2 regions of the Streptomyces sp. NPDC020801 genome follow, and region 1 is predicted to be linked to the other one. Evidence: riboswitches for the same ligand, from Rfam matches in the RefSeq annotation. Region 1 holds a riboswitch; the other holds the start of a gene.
What was found. Region 1 has a riboswitch for S-adenosylmethionine ahead of thrC (threonine synthase). Riboswitches for the same ligand answer to the same signal wherever they lie in the genome.

Region 1 (3,397 bases):
GTGCGAGAAGTGCCCGATCCGCACATCCGGCCGGAAGTCGCGCAGCATCCCCGGGACCAGCGTCAGGTGGTAGTCCTGCACCACCACGGCCGCGCCCTCGGCCGCCTCCTCCGCCAGCGCCTCGGCGAAGGCCAGGTTGTACGCCTCGTACGACGCCCACCGGTGCCGGAACTCCGCGTCGAAGACCGGCTCCAGCGGCGTCTGGTAGAGCATGTGGTGGACGAACCACAGCACCGAGTTGGCGATGCCGTTGTAGGCGTCGGCGAAGACGCCGGCGTCGATGTCGAGCATCCGTACCTGCTGCCCGCCGGTCGCCTCGGAGGGCAGCCGGCGGCCGCCCTCGAAGCGGCGTACCGCCTCGCGGTCGGCGTCGTTCAGCGCGGCGCACACCCACACCGCGCCCGCGTCCGGACCGATCGCTGACAGCCCGGAGACCAGCCCTCCGCCGCCGCGTCTGGCGTGGAGCGAGCCGTCCGGGCGTACCTCGTACGAGACCGGGCCGCGATTGGACGCGACCAGCACCTCGGCGCCGTGCGTTGAAGCCATGGTCCTCAACCTAGCCCGGCCCGGAAACGCTCAAACGTACGGTTCCGCTTCGTAGCGGGCCGTATACGACGAGGCCGGGGTTTTACGCCACCTTCCGGGATGCATACTCCGCGATCTCGGTCATCGGCGGCCGTTCCTCGGTGTCCACCGAGTACGTGCGCGGCTCGAAGCCGTCCTGCCCGCGCTCGAACTGGGTGAGGCAGGGACGGACGAGGTGGCCGCGGGCCAGCCGCAGCTGGGCGGTCCGGTAGATCGCGGCGGCCATCCGGCCCAGCGCCTGCCCGTCCTGATGCCGGTGTTTGCGCACGCCGACGTCCACCTGGGCGAGCGCGTCCAGGCCGACCAGGTGCAGGGCGTCGACCAGCATCCCCAGCTCGACGCCGTAGCCGACGGGGAACGGCAGCTGCTCCAGCAGCGAGCGGCGGGCCGCGTACTCGCCGCCGAGCGGCTGCACGAAGCCGGCCAGCTGCGGCCAGTGCATGTTGAGCAGTGGGCGTGCCATCAGCTCCGTGACCCGTCCGCCCTGCCCGGCCGCGGTCGTGCCCGGGGCGCGCCCGTCGGACACGGTGAGCGGGCGGTCGTACATGGCCTTGACCAGTTGCACGTCCGGCTCGGTGAGCAGCGGGCCCACGATCCCGGTGACGAAGTCGGAGGAGAACTCCTTCAGGTCGGCGTCGACGAAGCAGATGACGTCCCCGCGGGTGACGAGCAGGGAGCGCCACAGGACCTCGCCCTTGCCGGGCACCGCCGGCAGGCGCGGCAGGATCTCGTCGCGGTGCATCACCCGGGCGCCCGCGGCGGCGGCCACCTCGGAGGTGCGGTCGGTGGAGCCGGAGTCGACCACGACGATCTCGTCGACGAGCGGCACCTGGTCCATGAGGTCGTGGCGGATCACGGCGACGATGTCGCCGACCGTCTCCTCCTCGTTCAGGGCGGGCAGCACGACGGAGACCGACTGACCGGTGCGCTGCTTGGCGGCCAGGATCTGGTGGAGCGGGCGATCGGTCACGGACCAGGAGCGGGTGGCCAGCCAGCGCTCGACTTCTTCCAGCACAGTCAGCGGCTCCTCACTGTTGTCTCGCGGTTCGGACGACTATCTCAACTGTCCTGGCCTTCGGTTACAGTCTTGAACAACGCGGATGACCATCGCATGTCGGGGGTCGCCGCCGCTCAACAACCGCATACAGCTCATCCAGAGGGGCAGAGGGACACGGCCCGATGAAGCCCCGGCAACCCTCCAGCCGGTTCTCGTAGACCACCGTTGATCGTCCAGTCGTGGATCAGCGTCGACGGTCACCGCGAGGCTCCCGGCTAGGGAAGGTGCCAAATCCGTCTCACGGCGAGATGCGTCGTGAGGAAGATGAGGAGAAAGGGCCTCGCCTCCATGGCTGTGCAGACTGTTGCAAGCAGCACCGACTCCACCGTAGACCTCGGTCCCGCCGCGGCGCTGAGCTGCCGCGAGTGCGGCCATCGCGTGCCCCTCGGCCCGGTCTTCGCCTGCGAGGAGTGTTTCGGCCCGCTGGAGATCGCCTACGACTTCTCGGCCTACGACGCCGAGGAACTGCGCAAGAGGATCGAGGCGGGCCCCGCGAACATCTGGCGCTACGCGCCACTGCTGCCGGTCCCCGCGGACGTGGCGACCAAGCCGAACCTGAACCCGGGCTGGACCCAGCTCGTCCAGGCCGACCACCTCGCCCGCGAGCTCGGCGTCGACGCCGGCAAGCTCTTCGTCAAGGACGACTCCGGCAACCCGACGCACTCCTTCAAGGACCGGGTGGTCGCCCAGGCGCTGGAGGCGGCGCGCGCGTTCGGCTTCACCACCCTGTCCTGCTCCTCCACCGGCAACCTCGCCGGTGCCGTCGGCGCGGCGGCCGCCCGGGCCGGCTTGCGCTCCTGTGTGTTCATCCCGCACGACCTGGAGCAGGGCAAGGTCGTCATGGCCGCGGTCTACGGCGGCGAGCTCGTCGGCATCGAGGGCAACTACGACGACGTGAACCGCTTCTGCTCCGAGCTGATCGGCGACCCGGCCGGCGAGGGCTGGGGCTTTGTCAACGTCAACCTGCGGCCGTACTACGCCGAGGGCTCCAAGACGCTGGCGTACGAGATCTGCGAGCAGCTCGGCTGGCGGCTGCCGGACCAGATCGTCGTCCCGATCGCCTCCGGCTCGCAGCTCACCAAGGTCGACAAGGGCCTGCAGGAGCTGATCAAGCTCGGTCTGGTCGAGGACCGGCCGTACAAGATCTTCGGCGCCCAGGCCGAGGGCTGCTCGCCGGTGTCCACCGCCTTCAAGGCCGGGCACGACGTGGTCCGGCCGCAGAAGCCGAACACCATCGCCAAGTCGCTGGCGATCGGCAACCCGGCAGACGGCCCCTACGTCCTGGACATCGCCCGCCGCACGGGCGGCGCGGTGGAGGACGTGACGGACGAGCAGGTCGTGGACGCGATCAAGCTGCTGGCGCGGACCGAGGGCATCTTCGCGGAGACGGCGGGCGGGGTGACGGTCGGCGTGACGAAGAAGCTGATCGAGGCCGGCCTGCTCGACCCGACGAAGACCACCGTCGTCCTCAACACCGGCGACGGCCTGAAGACCCTGGACGCCGTCGCGGGCACGGGGCTCACCGCGACCATCCGCCCCAGCCTGGAGTCGTTCCGGGAAGCCGGTCTGGCGTAGACCGTCGCGCTGCGGGCCGATGGGCCGGTCGCGCAGCTTCCCCGGGCGCGCGGTTTCCCCGCGCCCCTGGGGCGTTGCCCAGCCGTATCCGCGAGACACCACCGGAGGTTTCACCGCATGAGCGTGACCGTTCGCATCCCCACCATCCTGCGCACCTACACGGGCGGGCAGGCCGAGGTG
Region 2 (3,397 bases), on a different contig from region 1:
TCTGCCGCTGCGCTTTCCCGCCTGGGTGGTCCTGCCCTTCTGGGCGGCCCTGCAGTGGCTGGCGGCCGGCCGCTCCACCCAGGGACCGGGCGTGGCCTACCTGGCCCACGTGGTGGGCTTCGGGCTGGGCTTCGCCTATGCGTGGGTACGGTTCGGCGGCACGGCGGGCCTGCCCGGTGGATCAGGCCCTAGAGTGAAGGTCACCCCTGCTCCGGCCTCCGAGGGAGAGAACCAGCCGTGATCACCGCGATCGTCCTCATCAAGACCAGCGTGGACCGGATCCCCGAGATCGCCGAGCAGATCGCCTCGCTGGACAGTGTCAGCGAGGTCTTCTCCGTGACCGGTACCTACGACCTGATCGCCATGGTCCGGGTGCGGCAGCACGAGGACCTCGCGGAGGTCATCCCCGGGCGGATCAGCAAGATCCCGGGCGTGCTGGGCACGGACACCCACGTGGCGTTCCGGACGTACTCGCAGCACGACCTGGAGGCGGCGTTCGCGATCGGGCTGGACTCCTGACCGCCTGAACACCGCCTCCCACAGGTTCCCCGAGGTCACACGGCCGGGACGCAGCGGCCGTCCTCCGTGCGGTACCGCCACTTCGCGCCGTCCCGCACCAGTGCCCTCACCGCCGTCACGAAGCGCTCGACGTGCTCGTCGGGGGTGCCGGCGCCGAAGCTGACGCGGATGGCGTTGAGCGACTTCTCGCCGGGCGCGGCCTCGGGAGCACCGCACTCGCCCTGCGCCTGCGGGTCGCTGCCCAGCAGGGTGCGCACCAGCGGGTGGGCGCAGAACAGGCCGTCGCGGACGCCGATGCCGTACTCGGCGGAGAGCGCGGCGGCGAAGTGGGAGCTGTTCCAGCCCTCGACCACGAAGGAGATCACGCCGACCCGCGGGGCGTCGTCGCCGAACAGGGAGAGGACCTTCACCTCGGGCACCTCTGCGAGGCCCTCCCGCACCCTGGCGATCAGGTACTGCTCGCGCGCGACGAGGGTGTCGAAACCGGCCTCCGTCAGGGCCTTGCAGGCGGCGGCGATGGAGTAGGCGCCGATCACGTTCGGGGAGCCGGCCTCGTGGCGGGCCGCGCTCTCGTGCCACTCCACGTCCACGCCCCCGTCGGTGCGCCGGGTGACCTTCCGGCTCGCGCCGCCACCCGCGAGGTACGGCTCGGCCGCGCGCAACCAGTCGGCCCGGCCGGCCAGCACGCCGGAGCCGAAGGGGGCGTAGAGCTTGTGCCCGGAGAAGGCGACCCAGTCGACGTCGAGGTCACGGACGCTCACCGGGTGGTGCGGGGCCAGCTGGGCCGCGTCCAGGACGATGCGGGCGCCGTGGGCGTGGGCGGCGGCGGCAAGTTCGCGTACCGGCCACAGCTCGCCGGTGACGTTGGAGGCTCCGGTGACGCAGACCAGGGCCGGGCCGTGGGGGTCGCGGCCGGCGAGGGCCCGCTCCAGGGTCGCGACGGCCTGCTCCGGGGCGCGCGGGGCGTCGAGGTAGGTGACCTTCGCGTCCTGCCACGGCAGCAGCGAGGCGTGGTGCTCGGTCTCGAAGACGAAGACCTCACAGCCGGCCGGGAGCGCACGGGCCAGGAGGTTGAGGGAGTCGGTGGTGGACCGGGTGAAGACCACATGGTCCTCCGCACGGCAGCCGAGGAACTCCCCGACCGTCCTGCGAGCGTTCTCGAACAGGTCGGTGGAGAGCTGGGAGAGGTAGCCGGCGCCGCGGTGGACGCTGCCGTAGTACGGCGCGTACGCCGCCACGTCGTCCCAGACGCGCTGGAGGGCGGGGGCGCTGGCGGCGTAGTCGAGCGCGGCATAGGTGACCTCGCCGCCGGTGACGAGCGGGACGGCGACATCCCGCCCCAGAACGGGCAGCGGGGCACAAACGGACTGGCCGGCGGCAACGGTGGAGACGGACATGGTGAACTCCCGTGAAAGCAGGCGTCGTTCCACGCGAGCAGGCACGGCTCCAGCGTGGAGAGAGGTGAAGAGGGGGATGCGGAGGCGGGGCTCTGCGGCCCCTGGGGGCTGTCGCCCCTAGCGCATTCGCTTGCTCACAGAAGGCTCCTCGACGACCAGGACCCCGGCCTTCGCATAATGCAAAAGCGTGCGAGGGGTCCGCGCTTGCCGTAGACCTCGCTGCCTACGACCTGGTCCTCACCCGGGGCACCCCGCCACGGACGGAGGGTTGCCGGACAGCCGGCCGGGGCCGAATGGCTGTCACTCATGACCTGGTTCAGTATCCTGCCACACGATCTTCGGCGCGCAAGGCGCAGTCCGGCATCCGGACTGCGCCCTGCGTCACACCGTCGGGGCCCGTGCGGGCCTCAGGCGTTGCTTGCGGCCACCCAGCGGTCCAGGGTGCGCCTGGCCGCCCCCGAGTCGATCGATTCCGCCGCCCTCGCCATCTGGGCCCGGATCTGCCCGGCAAGCGTCCCGGAGCCCGGCTCCAGGGCCACCAGGGCCGCCGCCGAGTTCAGCAGCACGGCGTCCCGCACCGGGCCCTTCTCGCCGTCCAGCAGCCGCCGCGCCACCTCCGCGTTGTAGGACGCGTCGGCGCCCCGCAGGGCCTCCACGGGCACCAGCTCGATGCCGACGTCCCGCGGGTCGAAGCTCTCCTCGGTGACCTTGCCGTCCCGGACGATCCACACCCGTGAGGTGGCGGTCGTGGTCAGCTCGTCGAGGCCGTCGTCGCCACGGAAGACCAGGGAGGAGTTGCCGCGTTCGGCGAAGACGCCGGCCACGATGGGCGCCATGCGCGGGTCCGCGACACCGACCGCCTGGGCCCTCACCCGGGCCGGGTTGGTGAGCGGGCCGAGCACGTTGAACGTGGTGCGGATGCCCAGCTGGCCGCGGGCGGCGGCGACATGCCGCAGCGCCGGGTGGAACTTCACCGCGAAGCAGAAGGTGATCCCGGCCTCCTCTGCCACCTGGGCCACCCGCTCCACCGGCAGGTTCAGGTTGACGCCGAGCTTCTCCAGCACGTCCGACGCGCCCGACGCCGACGAGGCGGCCCGGTTGCCGTGCTTGACGACCTTCGCGCCGGTGCCGGCGACGACGATCGAGGACATGGTCGAGATGTTCACCGTCTTCGCGCCGTCCCCGCCCGTGCCGACGATGTCGACGCTCGGGCCCGGGACCTCGATGACGTTCGCGTGTTCGTACATCGCCCGGACCAGGCCGGTGATCTCCTCGACCGTCTCGCCCTTGGCCCGCAGCGCCACCACGAACCCGGCGATCTGGGCGTCCGTCGCCTCGCCGCGCATGATGCGGTCCATCGCCCACGCGGTGTCGTCCGCGCTCTGGTCGTGGCCCTCCAGCAGGCCGTTCAGCACCTGGGGCCAGGAACGGCCCGCCGCGGTGTCGCCTCCAGCGGGGGTCACAGCGCTCATAAGCCGCTC

Region 2: linked by a shared signal. The riboswitch ahead of ACH4UM_RS09740 (aminotransferase class V-fold PLP-dependent enzyme) and the one ahead of thrC (threonine synthase) in region 1 are both predicted to bind S-adenosylmethionine.

The regions. Positions count from the first base shown of each region.
Region 1 covers NZ_JBIRST010000009.1:165,381-168,777, reverse strand. The annotation lists gene ACH4UM_RS20480 (trehalose-6-phosphate synthase) at 1-546, opposite strand, end outside; gene ACH4UM_RS20475 (glucosyl-3-phosphoglycerate synthase) at 629-1,600, opposite strand; SAM riboswitch class I at 1,732-1,913, shown strand; gene thrC (threonine synthase) at 1,931-3,217, shown strand; gene ACH4UM_RS20465 (MoaD/ThiS family protein) at 3,335-3,397, shown strand, end outside.
Region 2 covers NZ_JBIRST010000003.1:517,993-521,389, forward strand. The annotation lists gene ACH4UM_RS09730 (rhomboid family intramembrane serine protease) at 1-241, shown strand, start outside; gene ACH4UM_RS09735 (Lrp/AsnC family transcriptional regulator) at 238-519, shown strand; gene ACH4UM_RS09740 (aminotransferase class V-fold PLP-dependent enzyme) at 555-1,916, opposite strand; SAM riboswitch class IV at 2,112-2,228, opposite strand; gene trpD (anthranilate phosphoribosyltransferase) at 2,324-3,388, opposite strand.